DNA from 3 places in the Paenibacillus polymyxa M1 genome. Region 2 is predicted to be linked to each of the others. Evidence: riboswitches for the same ligand, from Rfam matches in the RefSeq annotation. Region 2 holds a riboswitch; each other region holds the start of a gene.
The links. A riboswitch is a leader RNA that binds a small molecule or an ion and turns the genes downstream of it on or off. The one in region 2 is predicted to bind cobalamin.

Region 1: linked by a shared signal. The riboswitch ahead of PPM_RS25580 (ABC transporter substrate-binding protein) and the one ahead of cobJ (precorrin-3B C(17)-methyltransferase) in region 2 are both predicted to bind cobalamin.
Region 3: linked by a shared signal. The riboswitch ahead of PPM_RS06625 (ABC transporter substrate-binding protein) and the one ahead of cobJ (precorrin-3B C(17)-methyltransferase) in region 2 are both predicted to bind cobalamin.

Annotation. Positions count from the first base shown of each region.
Region 1 is NC_017542.1:5,688,800-5,699,069, reverse strand. It holds gene PPM_RS25585 (nucleobase:cation symporter-2 family protein) at 1-743, shown strand, start outside; cobalamin riboswitch at 1,349-1,553, shown strand; gene PPM_RS25580 (ABC transporter substrate-binding protein) at 1,772-3,355, shown strand; gene nikB (nickel ABC transporter permease) at 3,371-4,300, shown strand; gene nikC (nickel transporter permease) at 4,315-5,130, shown strand; gene PPM_RS25565 (ATP-binding cassette domain-containing protein) at 5,130-6,035, shown strand; gene PPM_RS25560 (ABC transporter ATP-binding protein) at 6,032-6,811, shown strand; gene nikA (nickel ABC transporter substrate-binding protein) at 6,954-8,591, shown strand; gene nikB (nickel ABC transporter permease subunit NikB) at 8,626-9,570, shown strand; gene nikC (nickel ABC transporter permease subunit NikC) at 9,570-10,270, shown strand, end outside.
Region 2 is NC_017542.1:5,460,568-5,470,837, reverse strand. It holds gene PPM_RS24595 (spore germination protein) at 1-748, shown strand, start outside; gene PPM_RS24590 (Ger(x)C family spore germination protein) at 748-1,965, shown strand; gene PPM_RS24585 (hypothetical protein) at 1,958-2,182, shown strand; gene PPM_RS24580 (GerAB/ArcD/ProY family transporter) at 2,226-3,383, shown strand; gene PPM_RS24575 (uroporphyrinogen-III synthase) at 3,485-4,342, shown strand; gene PPM_RS24570 (TIGR00730 family Rossman fold protein) at 4,541-5,095, shown strand; cobalamin riboswitch at 5,152-5,339, shown strand; gene cobJ (precorrin-3B C(17)-methyltransferase) at 5,647-7,455, shown strand; gene PPM_RS24555 (sirohydrochlorin chelatase) at 7,548-8,624, shown strand; gene cobK (precorrin-6A reductase) at 8,621-9,400, shown strand; gene PPM_RS24545 (precorrin-8X methylmutase) at 9,565-10,209, shown strand.
Region 3 is NC_017542.1:1,511,718-1,521,987, reverse strand. It holds gene PPM_RS06635 (ABC transporter ATP-binding protein) at 1-405, opposite strand, end outside; gene PPM_RS06630 (FecCD family ABC transporter permease) at 402-1,448, opposite strand; gene PPM_RS06625 (ABC transporter substrate-binding protein) at 1,445-2,452, opposite strand; cobalamin riboswitch at 2,660-2,871, opposite strand; gene PPM_RS06620 (histidine phosphatase family protein) at 2,972-3,724, opposite strand; gene cbiB (adenosylcobinamide-phosphate synthase CbiB) at 3,739-4,710, opposite strand; gene cobD (threonine-phosphate decarboxylase CobD) at 4,700-5,800, opposite strand; gene PPM_RS06605 (lipoate--protein ligase) at 5,960-6,961, shown strand; gene PPM_RS06600 (Cof-type HAD-IIB family hydrolase) at 7,123-7,923, shown strand; gene PPM_RS06595 (DMT family transporter) at 8,061-8,972, opposite strand; gene PPM_RS06590 (PLP-dependent aminotransferase family protein) at 9,105-10,270, shown strand, end outside.

The sequences.
Region 1 (10,270 bases), 230 kb from region 2:
TGTTCGCAGGTACTGTAGTCGCCTATGTGATGGGAATGGTGCACTTTGCTCCCGTAGCGGATGCTTCATGGGTGAGTATTGCGCAGCCGTTTTATTTTGGTAAGCCAGAATTCAGCATTATGGCGGTATGCACGATGATTATCGTCAATATTGTCAGCATGGTCGAGTCTACGGGGGTTTATCTGGCAGTAGGTAAAGCGATTGATCAGAAGGTGGAACAAAAGCAAATCGTCAATGGACTTCGTTCGGAGGGGCTTGCGATTATGCTGGGCGGTATTTTTAATGCGTTCCCTTACACGGCCTTCTCGCAAAATGTGGGTCTGATCTCGCTAACTCGCGTCAAATCGCGTAACGTTATTTTTGCTGCGGGCGGCATCATGGTCGTTCTCGGTTTGCTGCCTAAGCTGGCTGCCTTGACGACAGTGATTCCTAACGCTGTGCTGGGCGGGGCAATGATCGTCATGTTTGGCTCGGTTGCTGCATCAGGTATGTCTATTTTGTCAGAAGTAGATCTGCGGAAGGAAAGCAATCTGCTGATCGCAGCATGCAGTATTGCTGTAGGCCTAGGCTCAGCTGTTCTGCCGCAAATGTTTGACCAACTGCCTAGCTTTGCCAAAATGCTGCTGCAAAATGGTATTGTATCGGGCTCGATTACGGCAATTGTCTTGAACATCGTTTTGGCAAGAAAACAGGGTGAATCGGTCAAAGGCGTAAATGTCTCGGAGGTTCCACAGAAGGTTTGATGAATAGGAAATAGATAAAAACAGCCGGAAAGAGGACGTAGCCTCTTTTCCGGCTGTTTGGCATGGGGTTACCCAGAGCGGATTATAGTGGTGGATGTTTTCGGACCATGGCGCAGCTTCCCGAAAGGGGGTGAAGCCGATGGTCACACTTGTGTCGTGCTACGATGTGTTGCGTTGGATGGTTACGTTACTAAGCCTGGTGTTTAGTATTCGTAAACTTTATCGCTGGCTGCGTCGGAAATTTCGGAACAAGCGAAAACCCACCGCTTGATTAGGTTAGGCGCCTAACGGTGGGTTTAGCTAAGCATTTAGCGCGCCGTGGTGATCCACAGCCTTTCAAATCCTAGGAGTCTTTGCCGTTGGCGCGGCGAAGGCTCTTTTTAGTATACGGATACGGTGGATATCTCTATACCTAATTTTAGCACGTGAATTGCGTGCATGCAATGAATAGTCACAGCCTTGATTCTCATCGTATCATTCAAATTTAAAATATTACGCTGCATTTGTTGACAAGCCAGTAGCAACAAAATAAGATAATCCTAATTCGTAATAAAAAGGAATAAAGGAAGAAAACAGGTGTGAGCCGGACAACTCTATATACGAGGTTTTGTTGAGACGATGTAGATAGTTGTTGAGCGTGTTCACTTAAAAGGGAAGTTCGGTAGATTCCGACACGGACCCGCCACTGTAAACAGGCATCAGCAGGGTACTGCTGGAGCTTTCAGAATAGCCACTGGAACTGTGAGGAACCGGGAAGGCCTGAAAGATAAGCCTGGAGTCAGGAGACCTGCCTGTTTTGACATCACTGTCAGACCCACGGGATGCTGGGGAGGTGGTTAGGCGTGCTGCATACGGAATGTCTGAAACCGATCTGATCCCTTCTATGTTTTTGGAGTTGGCTTTGAGGTGAGTTTTGACATTTTATAATGAAAGCATTTCTGACTGCTGGTCAAGTGGTTGGGAATGCTTTTTTCGCGTTTTGCGTTAGGTTTATACGATATTTTACAAGATAGAGGAGGACATGTGGGATGATAGGCAATCGTAATAGGCGTTCATGGTTCATATGTACAGGATTGCTGCTGCTGATGGCAGTTATGGCTCTTTCGGGATGCGGCACAGCCACGAAGACGGAGGATAGCTCAGGCAAGGGTGAGAATACGCCTGCACAACAGACTCCAGCAGGTAAAAAGCTGGTGATGGCGTATACGTGGAAACCGTCAGGCGTCGATCCGCATGGAGACAATAGCTGGGATGTGATGCGTTCCGGTGCCGGTGAGACACTCATTCGTTTGAATGAAAAGTTGGAGCCTGTGGCTTGGCTAGCCAAGGAATGGAAGCACGACAGTCCTAACGTGTGGACGTTCAGCTTGCAGGATAAGGTCACTTTTCATGATGGAAAGAGTATGGATGCAGTAAGCGTAAAAGCATCTTTGCTGCGCTCTATCGAGAAAAGTCACCTGGCGAAGGATTTACTGGATGTGAAGTCCATTGATGTAAATGGCCCGCTGACGTTGAAAATTACGACAAACCAACCGAATGCAGCGCTGGCATCCAATCTGGCTGATCCGTCAACAATCGTGCTGGATGTGGAATCCATGAAAGATGAGCAGAGCTACCCTGCAATGACAGGTGCTTTTAAAATCAAAGCCTTTAACAAGGATCAATCCTTGGTCGTAGAGCGTTATGACGGATATTGGGGCGAAAAGGCACGACTGGCTGAAGCAACGATGAAATTCATTACGGACGGTAATTCGCGCCTGATGGCGTTGCAATCCGGTGAGGTAGATGTAGCGACGGATATTCCGGTAGATAACGCAGGGGTATTAAAAAAGAACGACAAGCTACAAGTGCTGTCGGCTCCGTCCTTGCGTACCCATATGATTGTGTACAACATGGAATCGCCTGTGTTCAAGGATGCGACCAACCGTAAGGTGGTGGACAGTCTGATTCCGCGCGCATCCATTGTGAGCGCCGTCATGAGGGGCTTCGGTACGGAGGCAAGCAGCCCGTTTCCGAGTATCCTTCCCTTCGGTAAGATTGAGCGCAAAGCATTGAACGGAACGGCAGAGCAGTTGTTGACGAAGGATGGCTGGCAAAAGGATGCCCAAGGCACATGGTCCAAGCAGGGCAAGCCATTCGAGGTTACGCTGCTGACCTTCCCTCAGCGTCCGGAGCTATCCGTCATGGCTGAGGTTATTCAGAGCCAGTTGCTGAATGAGGGAATCCAGGTCAAAATTCGCAAGGTGGAAAATATCGACGAGGCGTTGACCAAAAACGATTGGGATTTTGCTATGTACAGCATGCTCACGGCCCATACAGGGGAACCGCAGTATTTTATGGACATGTTCTACTCCTCTACAAGTGAAGCTAATGTAAGCCGTTATGCTTCCAAACCGCTGGAGGATATTCTTAACAGCCTGAAGTTGGCAAAGGATACCGCACAGCGTAATGCGGTAACACTGCAAGCGCTGGATATCATCAATACAGACTTGCCGCAGTCGTTCATTGTACACCCTGACAATGTGTTTGGCGTGAAAAAAGGGGTAGAGGGCTTTACGCCGCATCCGATCGAGTATTACTACATTACAGCGCAATCTGATATTGCGGAATAACGAGCTACGTATCCTATGATTCGTTTTATACTGGAACGTGTGGCGCAGCTGCCCATCATTGTATTCGTTGTATCCACGCTGACTTTTGTACTGATGAGGCTGGCCCCTGGTGACCCTGCCCTCATTTTGCTCACCGCGCATAATGTTCCTGCTTCTGGGGAGGCGCTGACCGCGCTGCGAAACGAACTGGGCTTGAATGAGCCGCTTCATATTCAATATATGAACTGGCTGCGGGATGTGTTCACGGGACATTGGGGAACCTCATATGTGTCCAAGGAGTCGGTGCTAAACGAACTGTGGAGCAGACTACCCGCTACGGTGGAGCTAGCTTTGGCGGGCTTTGCCGTCATGACGGTGCTTACGCTTGGGATGGGCCTGGCTGCCTCGCTAAAAGTCAGCGGTCCACTAGATCGTCTGGGCAGGCTGTTCGCTTTGCTAGGATCGTCGATCCCTTCTTTTTGGCTTGGTTTTCTGCTAATCTATCTATTTTCCGTTCGCTTGGGCTGGCTCCCATCCATGGGAAGGGAGGACTGGACACATTTAGTACTCCCAGCGCTGACGCTTGGTGCAGGATTGGGAACGGTGCAAGCTCGTGTATTGCGCGCTCAAATGCTGGAGCTGAGTGACCGCAATTTTGTGAAGGCAGCGAGGGCTCGCGGTTTTTCCCGTATGCATATTCTCTTTTTTGAGCTATTTAAACATGCCGTTCTGCCAATGGTTACGCTGTTAGGTACGAATCTATCATTTATGCTGGCAGGTAACGTCATCGTAGAGACCATTTTTTCATGGCCAGGGTTGGGCAAGTATTTTATAGATGCAATTACGCAGCGGGATTACCCGGTGATTCAGGGATATGTTATGTTTGCTGCATTTTTAATTGTAGGTGTTCAGTGTTTGGTGGATGTGGTCCAGACGGTGATAGATCCAAGGCTGCGTTTGCGTTAAGGGGGAAGCTGAAAATGAAAAAGATACGGCTTTCCTTTAGAGGAAGCTTGCTGACAGGGGGCGCACTGTTTGGCCTGATCGTGCTGCTCGGATTGCTGGCTCCATGGGCCGCCCCTCATGATCCTCTGCATGTGGATCTTCTGAACCGTTTGGCACCACCCAGTCGGAAATATCCTTTTGGTACGGATCATCTGGGTCGGGATGTGCTGTCACGGCTCATTTACGGGATTCGGACGAGTGTGCTAATCGCTTGTGCGATTACGGTAGCTACGCTGTGTATCAGTCTGCCCACAGGCTTGCTCATTGGTTATGTGCGAGGGCGCGTGGATCAGTTGATTATGCGGGGAATCGACGGCGTACTGGCTTTTCCTGATATTATTTTAACGGTAGCGATTGTGGGTATTTTGGGGCCGGGTTTCGTCAACATGACTCTAGCGATTATTGCGGTACGGTGGGCGGGCTATGTCCGCTATATCCGTAGTTTGGTTCAAAAAGCTTGCCAGGAGGACTATGTACGGTATGCCCGTTTGTTCGGTAATTCACACGTGCGCATACTAAGGCGTTATGTATTGCCACAAGTATGGCCGCAATTGTTGGTTTATACGGTATGGGATATCGGACGCGTGGTGTTAATGATCGCTGGGCTCTCCTTTCTTGGACTGGGTGTACAGCCGCCCAAGCCAGAGTGGGGTGTGATGCTGCATGATGCAACCTCGTATTTTCAGGTGGCTCCGCATGTTATGATCTTCCCGGGTTTGGCGATTATGCTATTTGTGCTTGCCTGCCAGCTTCTGGGTGATCATTTTTCGGAAAAGGAGGCGGCAAAATAGTGGGGGAGCGACCAGTCACGGGGCGAAAGGACACGATAGAGCAAGCATACATGCAAAAACCGTTGTTACACGTGGAACATTTGGAGATTTGCCGTACAGGTGTAAGAGCCAGCGGAAGCGAAAGCAAACCGCTATTACGGGATGTGAACTTTTCCGTCTACCCAGGGGAAATTGTAGCCTTGACTGGGCCAAGTGGATGCGGCAAAAGCCTGACCGCACACGCAATCGCGGGTATGCTGGACCCAGGTGTTGGTGTTACGCAAGGGTGCATCTACTATAACGGGGAAGACATTATCCCGTTCCATGAACAGCGCTGGCAAAGACTGCGCCGTGGGGAAATTGCCCTGCTCATTCAGCAATCGCTGAGCGGGCTGAATCCGATCCGTACCGTCCGTGCCCAGCTGACGGATACGCTTAGACTGAACGGGGGGCGCCTGATGCGCGCCCAGAAGGAGCTGGGGCAAGCTGATGCTGCCCCGTCCCACACTGCATCGCAGCCCCAGGGTGTGCTGTCACGGATGCGGCTGATGCTAAATCGTGTCACAGAGCTGGCTGGAGGCCGTACTATTCCAGGGCAGGAATCCTATTTGTGTTCTCTGCTCCGCAAGGTCGGTTTTGCCGATCCTGAGCATATTCTGTCATCATATCCTTTTGAACTAAGCGGAGGTATGTGCCAAAGGGTACTGCTGGCTGCAATGTTAAGCTCTGGTCCGCGCCTCTTTATTGCCGACGAGCCTACTACAGCGCTGGATGTTATTAACCGCGACAAGGTTCTGGCCTTGCTTCTACAGTTGAGGGAAGATTTCGATCTCACGATTTTGTTAATTTCACATGATCGTCAGGGGATAAGCCGCATAGCAGATCGGGTGCTGGAGATGACCCCGGAAGGAAGGATGCAACCGTGATACTGGAATTGAAGAACGTCACCAAAGCTTACCCTGTCCGCAGACGGAGAAAAGGCTGGTTCAACACGAGACAGAGTGAGCAGCAGGCTATACAGAAAGTGAGTCTGGAATTACGACAGGGAGAATGCCTTGGATTGGTTGGAGAAAGCGGAAGTGGCAAAAGTACGCTGGCACAGTGTATTCTGGGGCTGGAGTCGTTGACCTCGGGGGAAATCTGGCTGGATCACCGGCCCATACATACTAGAAGGATGAAGGATATTCATCTGTACAAACGAATCCAGTTGGTTGCGCAGGACTCGGCCTCTTCACTGCATCCCCGTATGACCATTCAAGATATTTTGATGGAGCCGATCCGTAACTATTTTCCTAAGCGAAAGGTAAGGGCGCTGGATATCTGCCTTTCCTTACTGGAATCGGTAGGGTTGGAGGCTGACAGTCTGGGAAAATACCCTGCACAGCTAAGCGGTGGACAAAAACAGCGGGTGTGCATTGCTCGGGCGTTGGCGGTTGAACCAGAAATCATCCTGTTCGATGAATCGGTCGCCAATCTGGATACGACAACCCAGTCTTCCGTGCTAGACATGCTCAAAAGAATGCAACTCGAACGCCAGCTGTCCTATCTTTTTATCACTCATGATCTTCAGTCCACCCGTACGTTCTGTGATCGTGTTGCCGTCATGGTTCAGGGAGAGATCGTGGAAATATTTGAGGATTGGGATGAAGAACTATTGAAGCATGAATACACGCGTGCCCTATTTCAAACATTGGCGGATTAATCCATAAATTCAATATTATAAAAATTCAAAATAAATAATAGCTCTGCTTGCCGAATATTGTTGACAAAATATAATGTGGTACCTATTCTAAATATGATTATGATAATCATTATCACATATATAGAAAAGGGGAAATACATTGATGTCCGTTCGACACCGCAAGACTGCCACCCTTATGTTGGTGACACTCCTCTTATTATCCGTTATTCTGGGCTGCGCGAAGCAGGAGAACACACCTGCATCCACCTCTACTAACGGAGCTGCCAATGAAAAGTCGATCACGCTATCGTGGCCACGGGACATTGGTACAATGAATCCTCACGTATACAACCCTTCCCAACTTTTTGCACAATCCATGATTTATGAGCCGTTAGTCAGCTACAAGCAAGGAGGCAAGCTGGAGCCTGCTTTGGCTGAATCTTGGACCATATCCAAGGACGGCAAGACATATACGTTTAAGCTGCGTAAAGGTGTGAAATTTTCCGATGGAACGCTATTTAATGCAGCGATTGTCAAAAAGAACTTTGACGCTATTATGAAAAATGAGAAAACGCATAGCTGGCTTGGTATAGTAGGCGTTCTCGACAAAACTGAAGCTGTAGATGACAGTACATTCCGAATGACGCTCAAAGAGCCATACTACCCGGTTCTTCAAGATCTGTCTGTCGTTCGCCCGTTCCGTTTTTTGGGTGAAGCCGGGTTCCCGGATGATGGTGATACGTCCAAAGGAATTAAGAAACCTGTAGGTACAGGACCTTGGATGCTGGATGAATACAAGCAGGATGAGTATGCAACCTTTAAGCGTAATCCGAATTATTGGGGTACTGCACCGAAGGTGGACAAAATTACGGTCAAAATTATTCCCGATGGTGAAACACGTGTAATGGCCTTTGAAAAAGGCGACCTGGATCTGATTTATGGAGAGGGTGTTATTAGCCTGGATGCTTTCAAACAGCTTCGCGACACGAATCAGTATGTTACTACGCTGTCCGAGCCTGTTGGCACAAGAAGCCTGTTGCTCAACTCGTCCAATCCCAAGCTGGCAGACCTTCGGGTACGTCTGGCACTCCAGCATGGATTTAACAAGCAGGCGATGGTGGAAGGCGTAACCTCAGGGCTGGAGGAAACAGCGGATACGGTTTTATCCAAAAACTACCCATATACAAATGTGGACTTACAGCCAATAGGCTATGATGTGGAAAAATCCAAAGCATTGTTGGATGAGGCTGGCTGGAAGCTGCCCGCAGGCGGCACAGTACGGGAGAAAGACGGACAACAGATGGATTTTGAGCTGATTTTCGACAAGACCGATCCGATCCAAAAGGCGATGGCTGAAACCATTCAGGCCGAATGGGGAGAGCTGGGTGTCAAAGTGAATCTGACCGGACTGGAGCTGACGGTTCAAATCAAGCGGCTTAGATCCAACCAGTTTGATCTGTATTTCTGGTACAACTATGGTGCGCCTTATGATCCGCATTCCTTTATTAATGTTATTGCCAAGAAGAGCTTCGGAATTTCTGAGGTGCTGAGCGCCCTTCCCATGAAGAAGGATCTGGATCAGCAAGTACACGAAGCGCTCTCATCGACAGATGAAACCAAGCGTCAAGAACTGTATGCTTCGATTTTGAAGACGCTCCAAGAGCAATCTGCCATTGTGCCTATTTCGTATATTAAGAAAACGGCAGTGTATCAGAAAAAAATTACTAACTTTGTTTTCCCAGCTAATCGGGATGAGAATCCATTTGAGGGAATTGAAATTGGAAAGCAACTGAAACGGTGAGGTAACGTTAATTTATAGGATAGGAGGACAACTTATGATTAGCTATATCGGGAAGCGAATGGTAGCGGTCATTCCTATTGTTCTCTTTGCCACCCTCGTTACCTTTGCACTCATTCACATTTCACCGGTTGATCCGGCTGAAGCTTATTTGACGGCTGCTCATATTTATCCTACCCCGGAAGTTCTGGAGCAGAAAAGACATGAGTTCGGACTGGATCAGCCATTGCTGACACAGTATATGCATACAATTCAAAGAATCAGTCGGTTGGATTTTGGTACTTCGTATCTGACCAACAAGCCAGTGTGGGATGAGGTGAAGGCTCGATTGCCTGCCACTGTTGAGCTGGCATTAAGCAGCATGGCACTATCCATCGTTGTGAGCATCCCGTTAGGTGTATTGGCGGCGATGCGTAAAAATGGCTGGATCGACATACTGAGTCGGGGGATTTCGTATTTCGGGGCGTCAATTCCCCAGTTCTGGCTGGGATATTTGTTAATCTTCTTTTTCTCTGTCCGATTGGACTGGCTACCTGTAGAGGGTCGGGGAACGTGGCAGCATCTGGTGTTACCGACGTTGACTCTGTCGCTGGTTCTGATTGCTTTATATACGCGTCTGTTGCGATCCAGTGTGCTGGAACAGCTTCAGGAAACGTATGTACTGTATGCCAGAACTAGAGGAATACGCGAGCGGGTGATTATGCTCAAGCACATACTCAAAATGGCTATGACTCCGCTAATAACAAGTATGGGCATGAATATGGGCAAGTTGCTGACTGGAACGATTATTGTGGAGCAGGTGTTTTCATGGCCTGGGTTTGGCCGTTATTTTGTGGAAGCCATTTTTAACCGGGATATTCCCGTCATACAATGCTATGTGTTTCTGGCGGCATGCCTGTTCATCGTATGCAATTTGCTCGTTGATCTGGTGCAGTTGTATATGGACCCCCGAATTTCCTCGAAGGGACGAGCAGAGCAGTGATGATAAGGTTGCGTAAAATGTTCAAGGATCAAAAGGTAATCGTGGTTTGCTCTGTCGTGCTGGCAGCCCTTTTTATCATAATGGCGCTGGCTCCGTGGCTGGCTCCCCATGATCCCGTTAAGGTCAATTTACTGCATAAGCTGGAAGGTCCTTCAAAAGAGTATTGGCTGGGAACGGATCATCTGGGTCGGTGTAATCTATCCCGGCTGCTGTATGGAGCACGAATTTCGCTTGGCTTTGCGACATTAATTTTCCTGTCCTCGCTAAGCATCGGTGTTGTAATCGGATCAATTGCAGGTTATTTGGGCGGTTGGGTCGATAGTGTACTGATGCGGTTTTGCGAAGGCATTATGGCGTTTCCCAACTTGGTGCTTGTGCTCGGCATTGTCGGTATTTTTGGGCCGGGTCTCATGCAGGTGCTGTTTGCCTTGATGCTGGTGCAGTGGGTGTACTATGCCCGAATGTGCCGCAATATGGTTGTCAGTCTGAAAGAGCAGGATTTTATAGCGGCCGCAAGGATTAGCGGCTCCTCCTCAGGGGCCATTATCCGGCGGCACATCATTCCAAATGTGCTGCGGCCGATTGTAATCATTGGTACGCTGGAGATGGGCTGGGCGATTATGGATATCTCCGCGTTGTCATTCCTTGGTCTAGGTATCCAGCCGCCGACTCCTGAATGGGGAGCCATGATTCATGAGGG
Region 2 (10,270 bases):
GGACGGAACGCCTTTTGCCCTGATTGGACCAGTCACGATGTGGCAGATGATGCAAGCGAGCGAGGATTATTACGAGCGCTTCTTCATCAGTAATATGGTGCGCTGGATTCGGTTTCTTTTTCTCATCATGGCTCTCTTTCTGCCAGCATTATATGTAGCGGTGACAACCTATCATCATGATATGCTGCCGACGACGCTCATCTTGAGTATTGCGGCGGCTCGGGAATCCATCCCTTTTCCAGCACTGGTGGAAGCGTTGATGATGGAGATTTCCTTTGAGGCGTTGCGAGAAGCTGGGATTCGTCTCCCCAAAACGGTCGGTCAGGCCGTCAGTATCCTGGGCGCGCTCGTTATTGGGCAGGCCGCAGTACAGGCAGGGATCGTATCGGCGCCAATAGTCATTGTTGTGTCGCTCACAGGTATTGCCTCGTTTACCATACCGCGTTTTAATTTTGCCATTACGGTTCGTCTGCTGCGATTTCCAATCATGCTGATGGCTGGTTTATTTGGATTGTTTGGCATCATTATTGCGACAACGCTGATTGCTACGCATCTAACCAAGCTAACATCGTTTGGTGTCCCTTATATGAGTGGATATAGCCCGTACAACCATATGGATCAAAAGGATATTATCGTCCGTGCACCTTGGTGGAAAATGACCAAACGTCCTTCATGGATTGGTAAAGACAACAACAAACGAGCGAAGAAAGAGATGAATGGATCGCCTAAAACCGAGGAGGGATGGTGATGAAGCCCACATCGAATACACAGCAAATGCGTAAAGCAGCTGTACTCTGTTGTCTACTGCTTTGTTCTGTTCTTTTGGGAGGATGTTGGGATCGTCGTGAAGTGAATGATGTGGCCTTTGTGATGGGGACCGGGCTTGATAAGGAAGGCGATCAATACCGGGTAACGATGCAAATTGCTCTGCCCGGACAGCTCGGATCTTCGGGCAGCACAGGAGGAGGGGGAGGTACAAGTGGTACGAAGTCCTACTACCTGGAGTCCAAAACAGGTCCAAGCTTTCGGGGAGCAAGTACTGAGGAACAGCGAGAGGTTTCGCGGACGCTGAATTATTCTCATCGACGGGTGCTGCTGCTCGGGGAGACGCTGGCACGAGAAGGGATTAACAAAATGATGGATGTCATTGCACGTATTCCGCAGAACCGCCTGTCTTCCCTTGTTGTTATCACAAAGGGGTCAGCGATGGAAATGCTTCAGGCAGATGCTCCGATTGAGCAATATCCAGCGGAAATGGTGCGTGAGCTCAACTTTTCCTATATGAAGAACCCTCGTTCCGTTAAATTGCTGATGAATTCCGTCCTGCTGGAAGGCATTGATCCGGTAGTGCCGGTAATGTCTCTGGTGAAGAATGGGCCTGATAGTCTTAAAGACAAGAAGACAAATATTCAGGTCGATGGACTGGCTGTCTTTCGACAAGACAGGTTAACAGGGGTTATTGATAATCACCTCAGCCGGTTTCTACTGTTGGGTATGGAGCAAGCCAAGGAAACAGAAATTTTTATCCCCCCTCCCAAAGGTAGAGGTTACATATCTGTGCACCTCATCGAAAATAAAGTCCATATCAAGCCCTTTATTCGGGGGAACGAAATTCGAATGACTATTCATATGAACTGCAATGGGAATGTGAAGGAAAATGAGACGAGCTTCGATATTTCCAGAGAGGAAAATTTGAAGTGGCTGGAGCAGCAGACGGTCGAGGAAATCAAGAGGGAGCTGGGAGAGGCCGTCAAGGAAATCCAGCAAAAGTATCATTCAGACGTGCTTGGCTTGGGCCGGGCTATAATTACGAATCACCCGGATGAGTGGAAACGGATTAAACCTCAGTGGGAGCAATTGTATCCCAAGGTGGAGGTCACCATAGATCCGGTCGTCCATATTGAGAATATCGGTGCGGTCACCAAACCATTCGGGGTCAAAAAGGAGCAAATCCAGAATGAATAAAGTATTTCTATTACCTTTATTGCTGGCTATGCTCTTCATGTATCTGATTGACCGTAAACGTATTAGCAATGCACCTGCCGTCAATCGCTGGGTCTCCCGCGTACTGTATGTCATTAGCATTGGTATCTGGATTTACGGCACATCGACGAAGAGCACTGTTTATGTGGCTACTTGGCTGACCCGATTTATTGACATGTGGCTCCCCACCGTGTTGTAAATCGTGTAATGGATGCCTGCGGGAAAAAGGAGGATGTACCTGCATGAAACAGTTCACAACCAGACAAATTGTGCTGCTTGGTATATTAATGGAGGTCGGTATTACTCTTATACATGCTCCAGCGCAGGCAGCAGATCACGCGAATCAGCATGCCTACTGGACCTGTGTAATTGCAGCTATTGTGCTATGCTTGCCGATTTGGGCGATGTTGAGACTCAAGCGGCGCTTTCCTGATCAGGATCTGATGCAGGCGATGGTAAGCTCTCACCCTGTGCTGGGGCGTTTACTGCTTGCAATTTACCTTATTTTATTCCTGATCATTTTTGCGCGGGATTTGAGGATTATTACCGATCTGGTGGAGGTGGTGCTTTTGCCGCTGACTCCGATTGTGGTCGTATCTCTTATTGTGCTATTGACTATGGTATTTATGGTTAAAGGTGGAATGAGTACACTCATCAATATGACCGAGATTTTTGTCCCGTTGTTGATTGTGACGCTGTTGACTATGCCGCTTTTTTTTGGAGGTAATATGGATTTTTCAATGCTGAGACCCTATTTACATCCGGAGGTAGATGGAGTGATCAAGGGTAGCTGGCGCATGCTCGGATATATGGCCGATATCATGATCGTTCCCTTTGTGATTTCTGGGAAGAGCTATAATGGACGTAGTGCATGGTTTGGGCATTTACTCGGAACCGCTATTCTGATCATGCTGGTGTTGCTGTCGGAGTTAGTGATTGGAGTTCCTATCTTGTCACGACTGTTTTATCCATCGTATGAACTGGTGCGTCAGTTGCAGCTAACGGACTTCCTGGATCGGTTCGACTTGTTCGTGGCAGCACTGACCGTACCCACCTTTCTTACGAAGATTGGAGTTGATCTGTACGTTACCAGTTTGGCGGTAAAGCGTATGTTTGCCCATGTCTGGGGGAGTCTGATGGTTTGGCCCGTAGGTTTGTTAGGTTATGTCTGTTCGTTTATGCTGTTCTCCAATATCGTACAAATTTATGATTTTAGCCGGGAATGGACTGCGGTGATGGTCATTTTTTTTGTATTCATGCCCTTCTTGCTGTGGATGTTGCTACGGCCCAAATTTAAAGGGAGTGGCAACGATGATAAGTCCTCATCTGGTAGGGAGAGGGATAGAAGTGATCAGAAAGAAGGCCAGCAGGAAAGCGAAACAGGACACACCCACTTATAAGATTACTATATTTATCGAAAAAGTAATTCTTATTTGTGTTTTGCCTCTCTGATTGTATACTTGGTAGAAAGAAATATGACTTCTACAAGGGAGGCAACAGCATGGCACAACGCATGGCAGGTAAGAGAGTCGCTCTTGCCGGTCCCCGTAAAGCAGAAGAAATGGCACTGCTAGTTATGAAGATGGGGGGCGAGCCAGTAGAGCGTCCGGCCCAGGGGACTGTTTTTCTAGATGATATCGAGCTGCGCAACGCTGTTGTATCGTGGGTGAAGAACCCTCCGGACTGGTACATCTTCACGACCGGTATGGGACTGGATGCTCTGTTCGATATGGCGGAGGATATGGGCGTGGCCGAGCAGATTATAGAGCTGCTGCAATCCTCCAACATTGCAGCACGGGGCTACAAGACGGTCAATGGACTCAAAAAGCGTGGCTTTACGCCAGCAGTACGGGACGAGGACGGAAGTTTGATCGGATTGACACGGGCCTTTGGCCCATATGATCTGAAGGGGAAGGAAGTGCTGTTGCAACTGCATGGAGACCCGGCCCCCCGGTTGGTAGAGTGGCTGGATAAGCAGGGCGCAGTGACCCGCCAAGTACTTCCTTATAAGCATATCCCACCTGAAGAAGCAAAATTGCAGGCGTTACTAGATGATGTTATAAACCGTACGATTGATGCCGTTACGTTCACGAGTGGCCCACAAATCCGGTTCTTGGCCCAATATGCGAGAGGGCAAAATCGATTTGAGGATTTACTGGAAGCTTTTCGTGAAGATGTAATTGCTGTTTCGGTAGGCAAGGTGACCGCACAATCCATTTTGGAAGAAGGGATTGAACGAGTCGTGTTTCCAACTGAAGAGCGCATGGGTGCGATGATGGTGGAGCTGGGCAAATATTTTGAACATAGTGATTCGGTGAATGGCTGTGGTCTGAAGAGCGTGAACGGTCATTTGAAATGAGCTAGAAATGATAATGCAGTAAGCTAAAATGAACTTATATTTACGAATACAGAGTAAAATAGAGATAAGGGCCTTCGAGGTCTTTATCTTTTTTTGTTGGACATGCATCGACAAAGTTTTTTGTTATAGCGAAAATATTTATCTAATATAATGAATAAGTTTCGATGCATGATATTGAGGACAGGAGCTGAGACGTTTATGAATTCTATTTGTGTATTTGCAGGGTCCAGACCTGGACATTCATCGGTATATGTTGAGGCCGCAGGCAAGCTGGGTGAAGCTATGGCTCGCCAGCATATCCGTCTAATTTATGGTGGCTCCAGCAGGGGGCTGATGGGTAAAGTAGCGGATGAACTGCTGGCGGGTGACGGTCAGGTCACCGGCATTATGCCCACCCTGTTATTCGATGCAGAGATCATTCATCAGGGAGTTACCGAGTTTATTGAGGTAGCAAGCATGCATGAACGTAAAGCGGCGATGAGTGAGATGGCCGATGCGTTTATAGCCCTTCCGGGTGGCTTGGGAACCTTTGAGGAGTTGTTCGAGGTATTGTGCTGGGCGCAAATCGGCATACATCGCAAGCCCATTGGGCTGCTGAATGTGAATGGATATTTTGACCCGTTGATAGAAATGGTACGTCATAGCGTGCAGGAAGGGTTTACCGGAGCTGATCATCCAGCACTACTGAGTATCTCTGCGGACCCGGATGAATTGCTGCATATGCTGAAAAATAAGGCAGAGAACTTGAAATAAAGCTTTTTTCGTGCTTGCACAACTGATTGAGGCAAGGTTATGATAAGACCCATAATCAAATAGCGGACAGACAAGGTGCCTTTGCGGTTGAGCAAAGGGTAACAGGGAATCGGGTGCAAGTCCCGAGCGGTCCCGCCACTGTAAGGAAGAGGATTCTTTTAAATGGTCACTCGTACAAAACGGGGAAGACGAAAGAATCCGTTGATGCCAAGCCAGGAGACCTACCTTGATCTGTATGCACCGTTAACCTTCGCGGAGAGGATGGGTGTACGAAATCAGGAAATCAGGCACACGTTGCTTTTTCCATGTTGGTTACAGGTTTGCGTGGATATGAACGTGCAGCAGCGTTTGAAGCGCAAACAAAACAGATGGAAAACAACGGCAGGCTGGAGGAAGACAAGACTGTCCTCTTACGCTGTTTCGTCTGATGAGAGAGATACGTACATAGGAACCCCATCCGGGCAGGATGGGGTTTTTTCGAGTTACAGGATGCCACAAATTATTGAAATAGATAGTATAGCTGCCCTGAAAAGGATGATAGGAGGAGCACGATGAGCCCATTAGGAAAATTGCTAGTGATTGGATTTGGACCAGGAGATATGGAACATATCACAAAACGTGCATTGGATGCGCTGGCCGAAAGTGAGGTCATTATCGGCTACAATACCTACGTTGATTTGATCTGTCCCTTGTTGAACGGACAGGAGATTGTACGCACAGGGATGACAGAGGAAGTAAGCCGTGCGCAGGAGGCGGTTCGCCAAGCAGAGATGGGCAAGAAGGTAGCCGTCATTTCCAGTGGAGATGCTGGGGTCTATGGCATGGCAGGGCTAGTGTACGAAGTGCTGATGCAAAAAGGCTGGCGTCGCGAGGACGGGGTTGAGGTGGAAGTTGTGCCGGGGATCTCGGCTATTCAATCCTGTGCTTCGTTATTGGGAGCGCCAGTTATGCATGATGCTTGCACGATCAGTTTGAGTGATCATCTGACCCCGTGGGAAACAATCGTGAAGCGTGTAGAAGCTGCGGCTTCGGCTGATTTTGTGATTGCATTATACAACCCGCGTAGTGGTCGGCGTACCCGCCAGATTGTGGAGACGCAGTCCATTTTGCTTCGTTACCGTGATCCGCAGACTCCGGTTGGGCTGGTGAAGAGTGCTTATCGTGAACGTCAGCAGGTTATTGTGACGACGCTGGAAGATATGCTGAACCATGATATCGGGATGCTGACGACCGTAATCATCGGCAATTCCTCGACGACAGTGTATGACGGCTTAATCGTGACTCCACGCGGCTATCAGCGTAAATACACGCTGGACGCGACCGAACAGGTGCTCAAACCGCATCAGCGGCTTCGCACGGAAGCGGAGCCGTGGTCGCTGGGCGCGCAAGAGGATCGCGCGCTGAGTGCACCGCAGGGAGGCGGAACTCTGACTGCGCCTACTGAGCCTTCCGCGAGCGGTGCTGCGGTTGCGACGCAAGCACGTCCGCAAGCGATGGCTGCTGTACAGGTGACGCCTGCGAAGCAAACCGGAGCGGCCCCAGCATCGCTGGCAGCAGAGGCGCTCGGTCGCCTTGCTGTTGGCGGCAAGCTGCCAGGCGAAGCCAACGCTCGCTGGAGCGGGCAAGCGCCTACCGCCCAGAGCGCCGTTGGAACGGCAGCAGGGGCCGGAGCAGGAGCTGCGGCTGGGAAGGCACCAGGCGGCTTTGGCAAGCCAGCGCTGTTTGAAGTGGGGGTTTCCCCGGGCGTGGGAAACAAGAAGTTCACTGCTCGGCAGATGGCACTGCTCGCCGAGGTAGCGGGTGATGACGGCGAGCTGGAATACACGCCAGATCATCAGATTGTGCTGCGCGTGCCGTGCCTAGACCCCGAGGAACTGGTCGGACAGTTGCGGGATGAACAATTCATTGTCATGCCGATCGGCGATGTGTTTAAGGTCAAGGCATGCGACTTCTGCAATATGGAGAAGGATGACGCAGTGCCTGTGGCTGAGCACCTACAGGTTGTACTCGGCGGATTACAGGCACCCAAGGAAACGAGCATTGCTTTGAACGGATGCGGCATGGCCTGCTATGGAGCGGTACTGGAGGATATCGGAATTGTCTACCGCAAGGGAGGATATGATCTTTTCCTCGGCGGCAAAAAATTCGGCCGTAATGCTCATGCCGCTCAGTCCGTAGCGGAAGGAATTCCGGGTGATCAGATTACGGACATCGTGGAGAGTATTATCGCTGAATACAAGGAAAAAGGGCATCCGAACGAGCGTTTTCATAAGTTTTTCAAACGTGTAGGCATCGTTGCGGGTTTCCGGCATGAAGATGCACCGGCAACAGTAGAAGTGAACGCGGTTTGTGGTGATTAGTCGGTTGGTAGGCTTGATGAACCGGATACAAGCATATATATAAAATAGGGCGTATGTAGACTATCCCTATAAATGAGGAGGAACAAACAGCAGTGGATGCAATATTGTTGGTTGGACATGGAAGTCGGGACCCAGAGGGTAATCAGGAACTGCTGGAATTTGCACAGGCGGTGGCAGATCGGGCGCCAGGTACGTGTGTAGAGACCTGTTTCCTAGAGTTGGCACGCCCTAGTATTGCCGAAGGAGTACAGGCGTGTGTGGAGAAAGGGGCGACACGTGTCGTTCTTATTCCGATTATTTTGTTCGCAGCAGTGCACGCCAAAATTGATATCCCGATGGCTATTGATCGGGCAAAGGCAAAATATCCGCAGGTGGAATTTGTATACGGACGCCCGATTGGCGTTCACGAGAAAATCGTTAGCATACTGCTGGACCGCTTGAAAGAGACCCGTCCGGTTGCCGTTCCAGCGGGGATGCATAGCACGGTGGAGGCATCTGCCGAGGTATCCAACGAAGAGACAGCGGTACTTGTATTAGGACGCGGAAGTAGCGATCCAGATGCGAACAGTGACTTTTTCAAAATCACCCGTATGCTGTGGGAGAAGCTTTCTTATACATGGATAGAAAGCAGCTTTATCGGTGTGACGCAGCCTTCTTTTCCCGATGGATTGGAGCGTTGTGTACGATTGGGGGCCAAAAAGATTATCGTGCTTCCGTATTTTCTGTTCACTGGGGTGCTGATTAAGCGCATCGAAGAAATGACCCAGGAATTTGCTGAGGCTCACCCTGCATTACAAGTGGAAATGGGCGGATATTTTGGCTTCCATCCTCAATTGGTTGAGCTGGTGCTGGAGCGAGCTAATGAAGGCTTGTTCGGTAAGGTTACGGCTAATTGTGATAACTGCCAGTTCCGTCTGGAAGCTCAGGAGCATCACCATCATCACCACGACCATGACCACGACCACCATCACCAGCATGATCACGATAACGACCACGACCATCATCACGATCATGATCACCATGCACATGAGCATGATCATCATCACGAGCACCATACACATCACCACGCTCACGATCATGTCCATGCTCACAGCCATAATGACCATGATCACGATCATTCACATACGCCGTCTGTAGTGAACGTAACCGGGCAGGTGAATGGCTCATGATTTTCATGCTGTGTGGAACGAGCGATGCACGGGAATTGGCGCTGCAAATTCGTGACATTGGCTTTAATGTATTGACTTCGGTCGTAACCGAAAGCGCGGCGGCCAGCTTGTCCGAAGCAGGACTGGACGTGCGTACAGGCCGAATGACAGCCGACGAAATGGGTGCAATGATTCGGGAGAAGGGGATACAGGCTGTTGTTGATGCCAGTCATCCTTTTGCAGAGGAAGCACATGCGAATGCGATGGCAGCCGCTCGCGAGTCGGGGGTTCCTTATATCCGCTACGAGCGGACGGGACTAGTGTATGACAATCATCCGTTGCTCCATATCGTTCCTTCCTATGAAGAAGCGGCATTAGAAGCGAAGCAACTCAAAGGCTCTGTCATGCTTACGACGGGCAGTAAGACGCTTGGCACGTTCACCAAGCATTTACTCGGAGATCCGGAGATTCGTCTGGTTGCACGTATGCTGCCGCGTCTGGACAATATGGAGAAATGTGGCGAACTGGGGATGGAGCAAAAAAATATTATTGCTATGCAGGGACCCTTTTCCCGTGAGCTGAACGAAGCATTGTACAAGCACTTTGGTACGACCGTAATGGTCACCAAGGAAAGCGGACGCACAGGAGCAGTGGATGAGAAGGTTCAATCTGCTCTGGACCTGGGTATCCACGTCATTTTAATTTCCAGACCGGAAGTGGAATTTGGAACGGTATTTGATCATTTCGACGGAGTAATTGATGTACTGCGCACAGCAACTGGGAAGATTTCAATTTGAGTTGAGTCAAGTTCCTACAGGTGCAGTTAATCCAGAACGACTGCTGGCATGTATCTAAAATATAGTCATCTTAAAATACGTGTTTTAATAGAAATATCTGTTGTTTCAATACACGAGCAGTTATTTTTCCTAAACTAATTTTCCATAAGGGAGTGGTCGATACCATGGACTTTAAAACAGATTTTAAACCGCTAACGGTACAGCCGCAGGAGATTGAGGGTAAAAGCTTTGCGATGATCACAGAGGAATTGGGAGAGCATCCATTTACAGCAGAGCAATATCCTGTTGTACAGCGTGTCATTCATGCATCTGCTGATTTTGAGTTGGGCCGCAGCATGGTATTTCATCCGAAAGCCATTGAAGCCGGAATTGCAGCTATTCGCGCAGGGCAGCCGGTGGTGGCAGATGTGCAGATGATTCAGGCGGGGCTGAGCAAGGATCGCATCCGTCAATTTGGCGGGGATGTTCATGTGTACATATCTGACCCGGACGTGATGGAAGAAGCCAAAAGGCTGAACACGACACGCGCCATTATTTCCATGCGCAAAGCGATTCAGGCGGGCGAAGGTGGAATCTATGCGATTGGCAATGCGCCTACAGCGTTGCTAGAGCTGATTCGTTTGGTGAAAGAAGGAGCGGCTAAGCCCGGACTGGTAATTGGTATGCCCGTAGGTTTTGTATCGGCGGCAGAATCCAAGGATGAGCTGCGCAAGCTGGATATTCCGTTCATTACGAATATTGGACGCAAGGGCGGAAGTACGATTGTCGTAGCGGCATTGAATGCGATCTCCTTAATGGCTGTCCGCTAGATGCGGTTGTCCGTTTGCTGTATCATGAAATGAATTAGAGCATGATCAGCAGAAGAGGTTA
Region 3 (10,270 bases), 1.9 Mb from region 2:
GACCCGATCCGTAATCGCCTCCACATCAACTCCCTTTTCCCTGCCTAGCCAGTCCTGATGAGGAAACCGTCCCATTTCTATAACTTCCCTGACGGTGTATCCCACTGGAGGAATTCCCTCCTGCTGGAGTACGGCTACAAGTTGAGAAAGCTCTTTTCTGCTGTAGCTACCGACCTTTTTACCATAGATATGAACACTTCCAGAAGTCGGCTGATCTACGCCAGAAAGCAGATGCAGCAACGTCGATTTTCCACTCCCATTCGGACCAATGATCCCCCACCAAGCTCCTTCGTCTACGTTCCAGCTAATATTCTTCAACACATGGAACTTTCCATAAGCACGGGTCAGGCCTGCTACCTCTAGCGCCCGATCATACACCTTCTGTAATTCACTTTGTTTGGTCACAACAGATCCCCCCTGCGTAGCTTCTTGTTCCGGTACAGGAGATACGCGAAGAATGGTGCCCCAACAAAGGCCGTCATAACGCCCAGAGGAATTTCCATTGGGGCCAACAACGTGCGAGCCGCCGTATCTGCCCAAGCCATAAAAATAGCTCCACCCAGTGCAGATAACGGAACAATCATCCGGTAATCGGGACCTGCCATCAGACGAATGATATGAGGCACAACAAGTCCAACAAAGCCAATGACTCCACATACCGAGACAGCGGCAGCTGTCAGCAAGGTAGATATGATCAGGACAGATAGCTTCGTCGCATCTACATGAACCCCCATATGAGCCGCTTGACGTTCTCCCAAAGCCAGAATATTCAGCACCCGTGCCCGGTTCCATAGAAACACCAGCCCAACGATCACGTAAGGTAAAAGAATTCCCGTATATGACCAACCTCGCAGACTGAGACTTCCCATCGTCCAGTACAATATTTCATTGACTGTTTCCTTCGACATGGCTGCCAGAAAAGAAACAATGGCTCCCCCAAAAAATTGCATCACCACACCTGATAAAATGAGGCTTTGGGTCGGAATTTTCCCACCTTCACGCGCCAACGTCAACACCATCCACAGCGTCAGCATGCCGGTTATAAATGCAACTAGCGGAAGCGTCCATATACCCACAAATGAAAATTGAAGCCCCCAATAAATCAGTACTGCTGCTCCGACCGAAGCTCCCGAGGATACCCCAAGGGTATACGGATCAGCCAAGGGATTACGCAACACACCCTGAAATCCGGCTCCCGCCAGCGCCAGCGCTGCTCCAACCAACATTCCCAGTAACACCCGTGGCAATCTGACCTTCAAAATGATCTGCTCTGAGGATGTATTCCAATCCGGTGTAAACGTATCACCTAACCACGGTAGGTGGTTGATCAAAATACCTGTGATCTGGCTGACCGGAAGACTGACCGAGCCGATGCCAAGACAGAGTAGCAGCGTCAGCAGCAGCAAGACAAGACCTGTCCCCCCAAAACCGATCAGTCTACGGTTCATTTGAAAATTTCAGGGTACACGCCCTTAGCCACTTCCTTGAGCCCTTCCGTTACGCGTGGCCCCGGACGACTGATCAAATTATCATCCACGGCAAATACACGATGGTTACGAACAGCCGATATTTGATCCCATCCACTGCGAGCTTTAATGATATCTCCGAGGGTCTGGCCTGTTTTGTCGTCCTTCACACTTTTACTGTACAAAATCACGTCAGGGTTTGCAGCTATAATATTTTCCTCACTGATTTGGTACCACCCCTTCTGCGTAGCACCTACATTTTCACCACCTGCTAATGTAATCAGCTCGTCCATAAACTCGCCTTTACCCACTGTCCAGCCTGGTGAAAACTCGACGTATACCCGCAGCTTCTGCCCTTTGCCGATATTTTTAACTCCTTCTTTCACTTCTGCTACATCTGCTCTCATCTTGTCAGTCACCGCTCTCGCTTCTTTCTGATGATCGGTGATTTTCCCATACAATTCGATGTTAGCTATGACATCTTCAACTGTTTTCGGTTCAGTTTTAAAAATCATAATTCCCATGTCACGCAGCTTAGTCGTAGCCTGTTCACTAAGTGAAATCCCTGCAAAAACAACTTCCGGGTTCGCAGCAATGATCGCCTCTTCGTTCGGTTTCATAATACCGCCCATTTTAGGCTTTTTCGTAGCTGCCTCCGGGTAATCAGAGTAGTCGGATACACCAACAATTTCCTTATCCAGTCCGATAGCGAACAGCGCCTCGGTTTCTGCCGGGGAGACGGAAACGATCTTATCCGGTGCTTTTTTAAATGTAAATTCCTGTCCTGTTGCATCCTTAAGCGTTAGCGGGTAAACCGTTTTGCCCGGAGGCACTTGTGCGGTTACGGTCTGTCCCGGCTGCTGTGAAGAAGCTTGGCCCTCTTTATTTTGTGCATTTTTTCCATTCGCGCCACATGCACTCAGCCCAACTGCCAATATCAGCGCCAATAGACCTGTAGTCCATACCTTTATTTTTTTTCCTGCCATGATTTGCACCCTTTCATACAAAAATCGTTAAGAGCGTTACTTGAACTTCATCCGATATTTTCTCATTCCAGCCTTCTTTTCCTATCAAAAACCCCCGCATCCTCATATCAGGACACAGGGGTCACGTTAGCACAGATCGTGCGCAGGCGGGCAGCTTCTTTCCGCATGGACAGTCACTGCGAACACGTCATCCTTTCCTCGAAGGATTATGGTGACAGGCGGACGGGCAGGTATCCTGACTTATGGAAAATGCATGTCCTGATATTCTTTCATATGCTTGGCGGCACATAAAACAGGGCTAATGAGCATGTTTCCATTTACAGTGGCGGGACCGCGTCGGACTCACACCGACTTCCCTTTTAACAGCGCAATAAAGGAAAGCAAGTTCCTCACATAGCGCCGACCTCGTCTGCTGGATATTTGATGTAGTGGTAGTCAAGCCGTTCTTTTACTTGATGATTATAGGTTAAAAAGAGTTAGCTTACAACCCAAGCAGTCGCTTTATTCGCCTTGTTTAACCTAATGAGAAAGCAATCTTGCTATACAATTGTGCGGTCCTGTCAACCTTAACTGAATCCTAAATGCTTCTCCCGGCTTCGGATTCAGACTCCAAAAATCATGGCCAGGCATAAGCATACAAGCCAACTGACGAATTACACCACCATGCGTGACAATCAAAACAGAGGACGGCGCAGCATTCGACTCCATTGGCTGAACTTCCAAAGCAATGCGCCACGCAAACAGAGAGTCTAGGAATTCACGCAGACGATTCACAAAATGAATCCAAGGCTCTCCTCCAGGTGGGGTGAATTGTTGCGGCTCATCAATCCAAGCGCGATACAACGCCACATCCTTAAGCATGTCATACGTTTTTCCATCCCACTCACCAAAGTGAAGTTCTCGCAGATGTGGTTCCATGATAGGAGGCATAGCAGAGAGGGAACATTCAGACGTCAATGCTGACTCCGGCAAAATGATCTGCAAGGTCTGGCGACATCGCATCAAGTCGCTGCAATAGATTCGAGCAAAGGAATGTCCCTGCAATTTTTTCTGTAAAGTCTTTAACTCCTGCTCTGCTCCCGACAGCAAACCCAAGTCGGCATGTCCCAGATATCGATGTTCCTTATTCCATAAGGTCGTGCCATGACGAACTAGCACGAGCTCCATGTCCCACTGCAGATCTTCTTTAGCATCATTCGGCTTACTAACCTGTTGTGAGTTCGGACTTGGTGCACTTTCTCGCACTCTTTTTCCTTCTGTATCTTGTTTCAAAATCGTGTCACTCCTCACTGCATCCATCCCAAGGCAAAACACCCTGCAGCTCCCATCAAACATAACCCTACAAACATAGTGGATACGGCGAACATCAGCCGGATCGTATGCCGGATATCCTTCGACTCCAGCGGTCGTATCCCTTCGCCCATATATGCCCGAAAGGAGCGTATGCCGTGATACACATTATAGCCACCGAGACGAATCCCTAGGGCACCTGCCACCGCTGATTCGGGAAATCCGCTATTTGGGCTTGGATGCAGACGGGCATCCCGCTTGATTGTCCGCCAGCTTCTTGCAGCATCCAGCCGATACAACCACGACGCTATCACTAGCATAACTGCTGTCATGCGAGCCGGAATGTAGTTAGCTACATCATCCAGCCGTGCCGAGGCCCAGCCTAAATGCAGGTACTTTTCATTTTTGTAGCCAACCATTGAATCGAGCGTGTTTACGGCACGATATGCCAGTGCCAAGGGTGCTCCCCCGATCAGGGCATAAAAAAGCGGGGAAATAATGGCGTCCACGATATTTTCAGCGACCGTTTCGACGGTACCGCGCACAATTTCGGGCTCGTCAAGCTGCTGCGTATCCCTTCCGACAATCATGCCTAGCTCCCGACGTGCCCCAGTCAGGTCATTCGCCTGCAACGCTCGGTATACTGCCATCCCTGCGTCCTTTAGACCTTTGGAAGCAATCGTAGTTGCAATCAGAACAATTTCTACAACGACAGACAACCACGGGTGAATCCAGGCAAGCACACGCAACAGCCCCCAGGCAAGCACAAAGGAACCCCCAGCCACAATAAATGGAAGCAGTATGCCCGCACGTTTCAGTCCTCGGTCACTGCGGACCTTACGGCGAATCGCTTTTTCCAATGCTGAAATGGCATGTCCCATCCCGATGACTGGATGCGGCAACCATCTCGGATCACCGATTAGCCTGTCCAGCAGATAGGCTGCCATGATAACCAAGCTAACGATCACGCCGCTCCTCCTCCAGCACTTCACTCAGTGCAGACAGCAGCATATTGTTGGCTTCGGCGTCCTTAACCGCAATTCGAAAATGGCTCGCTGACAGTCCAGGATACATGGCACAGCTACGTATAAGAATCCCGCGTTGTCCAAGCGCCTGCTGAATAGCCGATGCACTCCACGTTCCCGGCGCCCTTGCTAGCACGTAATTGGCTTCGCCGGGAACGACACCACAGCCCCATTCCGCCAAGGCAGCCAGTAAGCGACTGCGCTCCGTAGCAATCAGTTCCTGTGTGCGGCGCTCATAAGCTTGCCCACTTCTCAGACACGCCTCTCCAGCCAGCAACGCCAGTCCATTAACGCTCCAGGTCACCTGTTTGGCCGTCATTTGCCGGATATAGTCCGGATGAGCAATCGCATAGCCCAATCGTAAGCCAGGAATGGCATAAAATTTGGTCATCGATCGGATCAAAATCACATGAGGATAGCGTTCCAGCACAGGCAATAATGAGATTTGCCGTTCCAGTGGGATAAAATCAATAAAGGCTTCATCCACCACTAACACGGTACCCGTTCTGCCAGCCGCCTCTGCCAGTTCATATAGCTCCTGCTCACCATATTGCACACCGTTTGGATTATTCGGCTGCCCAAGGAACAATACATCTACCTGCTCCATGAGCTGAAGGATGTCCTCCACGTCTGCCTTCCATTGAAGCGAAGCCTTCCCGTATACCCGATGGATCTCGGCTCCGAATTTGCCAGCCAGCTCGGCATATTCCGAAAAACACGGCTCCACTGTACCCACACGCTTGGGTGCCAGCCCTAATAGCAAGAGCGCCATGCTTTCAGCCGCGCCGTTACCGATGCTCAAAGCCTCCGGTGGAACCTGCAGCCGCCGTGCCAGCATATTTTTAAAATGGCGGTGTCCAGGGTCTGGATAGCGAATCACCGTGTCCAATGAGCTTTGCAGCGCCTCAAGCACCTCCGGTGGCGGACCGAGCGGATTAATATTCGCACTAAAATCCACAAAATCCGCAGCAGCTCCACCAAATGTCGCGGCAGCCGTCTCCCTGTCCCCGCCATGACCGTAAACCTCTATCATTGCCTCTCATCCTTTCCGGCCGTTTCCAATCATTTAGATCCATTATGAGGCTGCTTTTTGCGTCCCGTCAATGCAAATGAGCTTTTGTACATGGCTCACTTGGGTTACAATAGAGGGAGGCACACATAAATTACACAGTTTATATACGGAGGAATGGACATGCTGTTCATCGACAACCAGGGCATACACGATCCAGCCATTAATCTTGCTATTGAGGAATACGCGCTCAAGCATCTACCGCTGGACGACAGCTACCTGCTGTTTTACATTAATCAGCCTTCTATTATTATAGGCAAGCATCAAAACACCGTTGAAGAAATCAACGCTGAGTTTGTGAGAGACAACAATATTCAAGTTGTTCGTCGCCTGTCCGGCGGCGGGGCTGTATATCATGATCTCGGTAACTTAAATTTCAGCTTCATTACCAAGGATAATGGGGAGTCCTTCCATAATTTCCTCAAATTTACGCAACCTGTGATTGACGCCCTCCGCCAAATGGGAGTAGAAGCCGAAATGACAGGACGCAACGATCTGCAAGTCGGAGAACGTAAAATTTCAGGAAACGCTCAATTTGCTACACGTGGACGTATGTTCAGCCATGGTACATTGATGTTCAATTTGAATCTGGACAATGTGGCTGCATCGTTGCACGCCAATCCCGAAAAATTCAAATCCAAAAGCACAAAATCCGTCCGTAGTCGCGTGGCTAACATCAGCGAACTGATGGACCGTGAGATGACCATAGAACAATTTCGCGAGGAACTGCTGCGGTCCATCTTTGGCTCAGAATTGGATCAGGTGCCTCAATATAAGCTCACCGATGCGGATTGGGCTAAAATCCATGAAATCTCCAAAGAGCGCTATCAATCGTGGGATTGGAACTACGGTCTATCCCCCGAGAGCAATATCAAGCACACACGTAAATTCCCGGTCGGTATTATAGATATCCGCATGGATCTGAAGGAAGGCTACATCCGTGATATTAAAATTTACGGGGATTTCTTCGGTGTAGGTGATGTCGCTGATATTGAAAATATCCTGCGCGGCAAGCGTTATGATGAAGGTGAGGTCCGTCAAGCCTTATCCTCTCTCGATTTGAAGCATTACTTTGGTAATATTGAGCTGGACGACTTTGTTGGACTTGTATTTTTGGAAGACTAAGCGTTACTTTTTCCCATGGTTTCAAGCCAATACTTCAGTGGTTATAAGGGGACAGGCTCTTATGGGCGGCGTCCCTTTTTCAATGCAATATTGTCATTTTGAATATTATAAGATACAATTTTAATATTGCCCCATGATAGAGATAAAGGAGAGATACCGATATGTATAAATTAATTGCCATTGATATTGATGATACTCTCATTAATGACCAGAAAGAAGTTACTCCAGCGACACAACAGGCATTGGAAGCTGCTGTAGCTAAAGGTGTGGTGGTTACTCTCGCTACTGGACGAGCTTATGCCTCCGCGCACAAAATTGCACGCCAGACGGGGTTGAATGTACCGATCATTACGTACCAAGGAGCTTTGGTTAAAAATCTGCTCGACGAAAACGTGCTGTATGAGCGTTATGTTCCACTCGTGGCTGCACGTCGTCTGTACGAATTTTGCGTGGAACGCAATCTGCATCTGCAAACATATATAGATGACAAATTGTACACACGTGAAGATAATCAGAAAATTAAAGATTACACCGAGCTGAACAACACGGAATATTTTGTAGAGCCTGTGTTCAGTAAAGTTATAGAGCAACCGGCCCCTAAATTGCTGATCATTGACGAGCCGGAAGTGTTGGATGAATTAATTCCCGAACTGCGCGAACTGCTTGGCAACGAGGTGCATATTACAAAATCCAAACCTCATTTCCTGGAAATTATGCATCATGAAGGCACTAAAGGCCACGCCCTTGCCTTCCTTGCAAACCATTTTGGCTGTGATCTGTCGGAGACCATTGCGATCGGCGACTCGTGGAATGACCATGAAATGCTGGAATGTGCTGGTCTCGGCATAGCGATGGAGAATGCGATTCCTGATTTGAAAAAGCTGGCTGATTACATTACTCGCAGCAATAATGAAGACGGTGTTAAGCACGCCATCGACAAATTCGTACTCAATGTTGAATAAGCAAAAAGTGACTATTTCCGTAATACTTATATAAAGTATTTCAACAACAAAGCCTCCAAACGTCGCATGTTCATTAACATACGGCAGTTTGGAGGCTCTTTTTGTCAGATCATATCATAACTGACCACTTCAAAGTATCAGGCAGCAGAGCGAAATTTACGTCTGTTCACCAGACGGATAATTCCGTTATTCATGCACATCAACCCGGTCACAATGAGCAGCACTCCTGCCAGCATCCACCAGCTTACATGTTCTCCATACAAAAAAGCACCCAGGCCTACAGCAATCGGTGGTGAAATGTAGAGCCATGTGGTCGGAAACAATGGATTCGTACGCGCCATAAGCCAGTAAAATAGTGTCTGCGCAATCATGGAACCAAACACAATCAAATAAAATAGAGAGCCTATGGCAGGCAGCAGATTCCATCCCCCAGAATTCCAAGGCTCTGTAAAAGCCGACAGTACTAGCAGCATCCAACCACCATGAAACATTTGTGCTGCATTCAAGGCAATCGGGTTCGTATCACGAAACACGTCCATGACTCGCTTGGAATACAAAGCTCCTCCCGAATAGCACAGCTCACCCAGCAAAATGGCCATACAACCAGCCAGCCACAGACCGCTGATTTGAACCGCCAAGCCGGGCAATACCACCAGCACGACCCCGAGAAAGCTGATCATGCAACCCATGAGCGTAATTCTCCTCGTTTTTTGCCGCAATATTGCAGACTGCATTAGCACAATCATCATCGGTCCGGTGGCCGACAAAATAGCACCGATTCCCGAACTGACATATTGCTCCGCCCAATACAGTGTTGAGAATGTGCCGAAGGTCGTTCCCGTCCCAATTAGCAGCATTTCCTTTCGCCATAATAACGACCATCGAACCTTTCCTGACAGCCTCATCGCAATAAACAAGATTGCCCCTGCTGTCATAAAACGTACGCCTGCCGATAAGAACGGCGGAAGTCCGGCCTCCACTCCCACTTTGATAGCCAAAAATGTAGTACCAAAAATAAGACACATAACTGTAAAGGCGATACCAATCATGACACTTCTCTCTCCCTTCTGTTACTCACAAGCATACAAGGAGACAGACAGAACAGATGGGCAACCACAGAACAGTTGTATACGTTTTGGAAGTGCTGTATAGTACAATACACACAAAGGAGCGTGGACCGCATGGGCAAGGATAACAGCGAATTATTGTTTTCAACAGAACATATCTCGACAGATCCGGGCTTAAAGCTGTATGAGCAGGTCGTCCATTACATAAATGTGCGGATGGAGCGCGGGGACTGGCCAGCAGACGCTAAATTGCCGTCTGTGCGAAGTCTGGCTCAGGAATTGGGTGTGCACCGGTTAACCGTATTCCGGGCATATCAGGAGTTAAAGCAACAAGGGCGTATCTATGTAAAGGATAAATCGGGATATTACGCTCATGCTTCCCATGCAGCAGAATTGGGGCCATTTACTACCTATTCGGAGCGTTCATCCACAAGACGGATCTTCCATTCAGAATCCACTTACATGGCAGACGATCCGTCTGTTTCTGTCTGGAGGGGGATGGATGGACTCACCCAGGTTCATGCCATGAACGCGGACTTCCAATTTTCCAAGGCCCTAATTGATCCCTCTCTCCTACCCAACCGATACTGGAGAGAATTAATGATCCAGGTGTTTGAAAAACATCCGAAAATCGCGGCTACCTATTCTGCTGTACAAGGAGATGCTGAGCTTCGTGATGCCATGGCGCAGCATTTTAGCACAGATAAGCATTTCGCAGTATCAACGGACGAAGTACTGATTACCTCCGGCGCACAGCAAGCCATTGACTTGGTTTCCCGTTCTCTGATCCGTACAGGAGATCGTGTATTAATCGAACGTCCAGCCTATGGCCCGGCCATGGAAATATTCCGCAGACAAGGCGCCCGCCTGACTGTAACGGATATACGACCGGAAGGTTATGATATGGATCACATTGAATGGTGCCTGAAAACGGAAAAACCGCGTCTCTTTTATATGAATCCGACATTTCACAATCCAACCGGCTTTATGATCCCTGATGAGCAGCGCAAACGACTACCCGAACTGGCCGAGCGCTACAGCTGTCTTATTGTCGAGGATGACAGCACCTATGATATCAGCTTTGGGCAAAAGCCGCCTTCCCCCATTTTCGCCTATGATATCTCGGGAAGTGTCGTCTATATTCGCAGCTATAGCAAGTATGTCGCACCCGGCCTGCGAATCGCAGCCGTGACTTGTCGGCCTCAGCTCATGGACAGTCTGCTGAGCGTCAAAGCGCTAGTGGACAATGGATCACCACTGCTGAATCAAAAGCTGTTTTT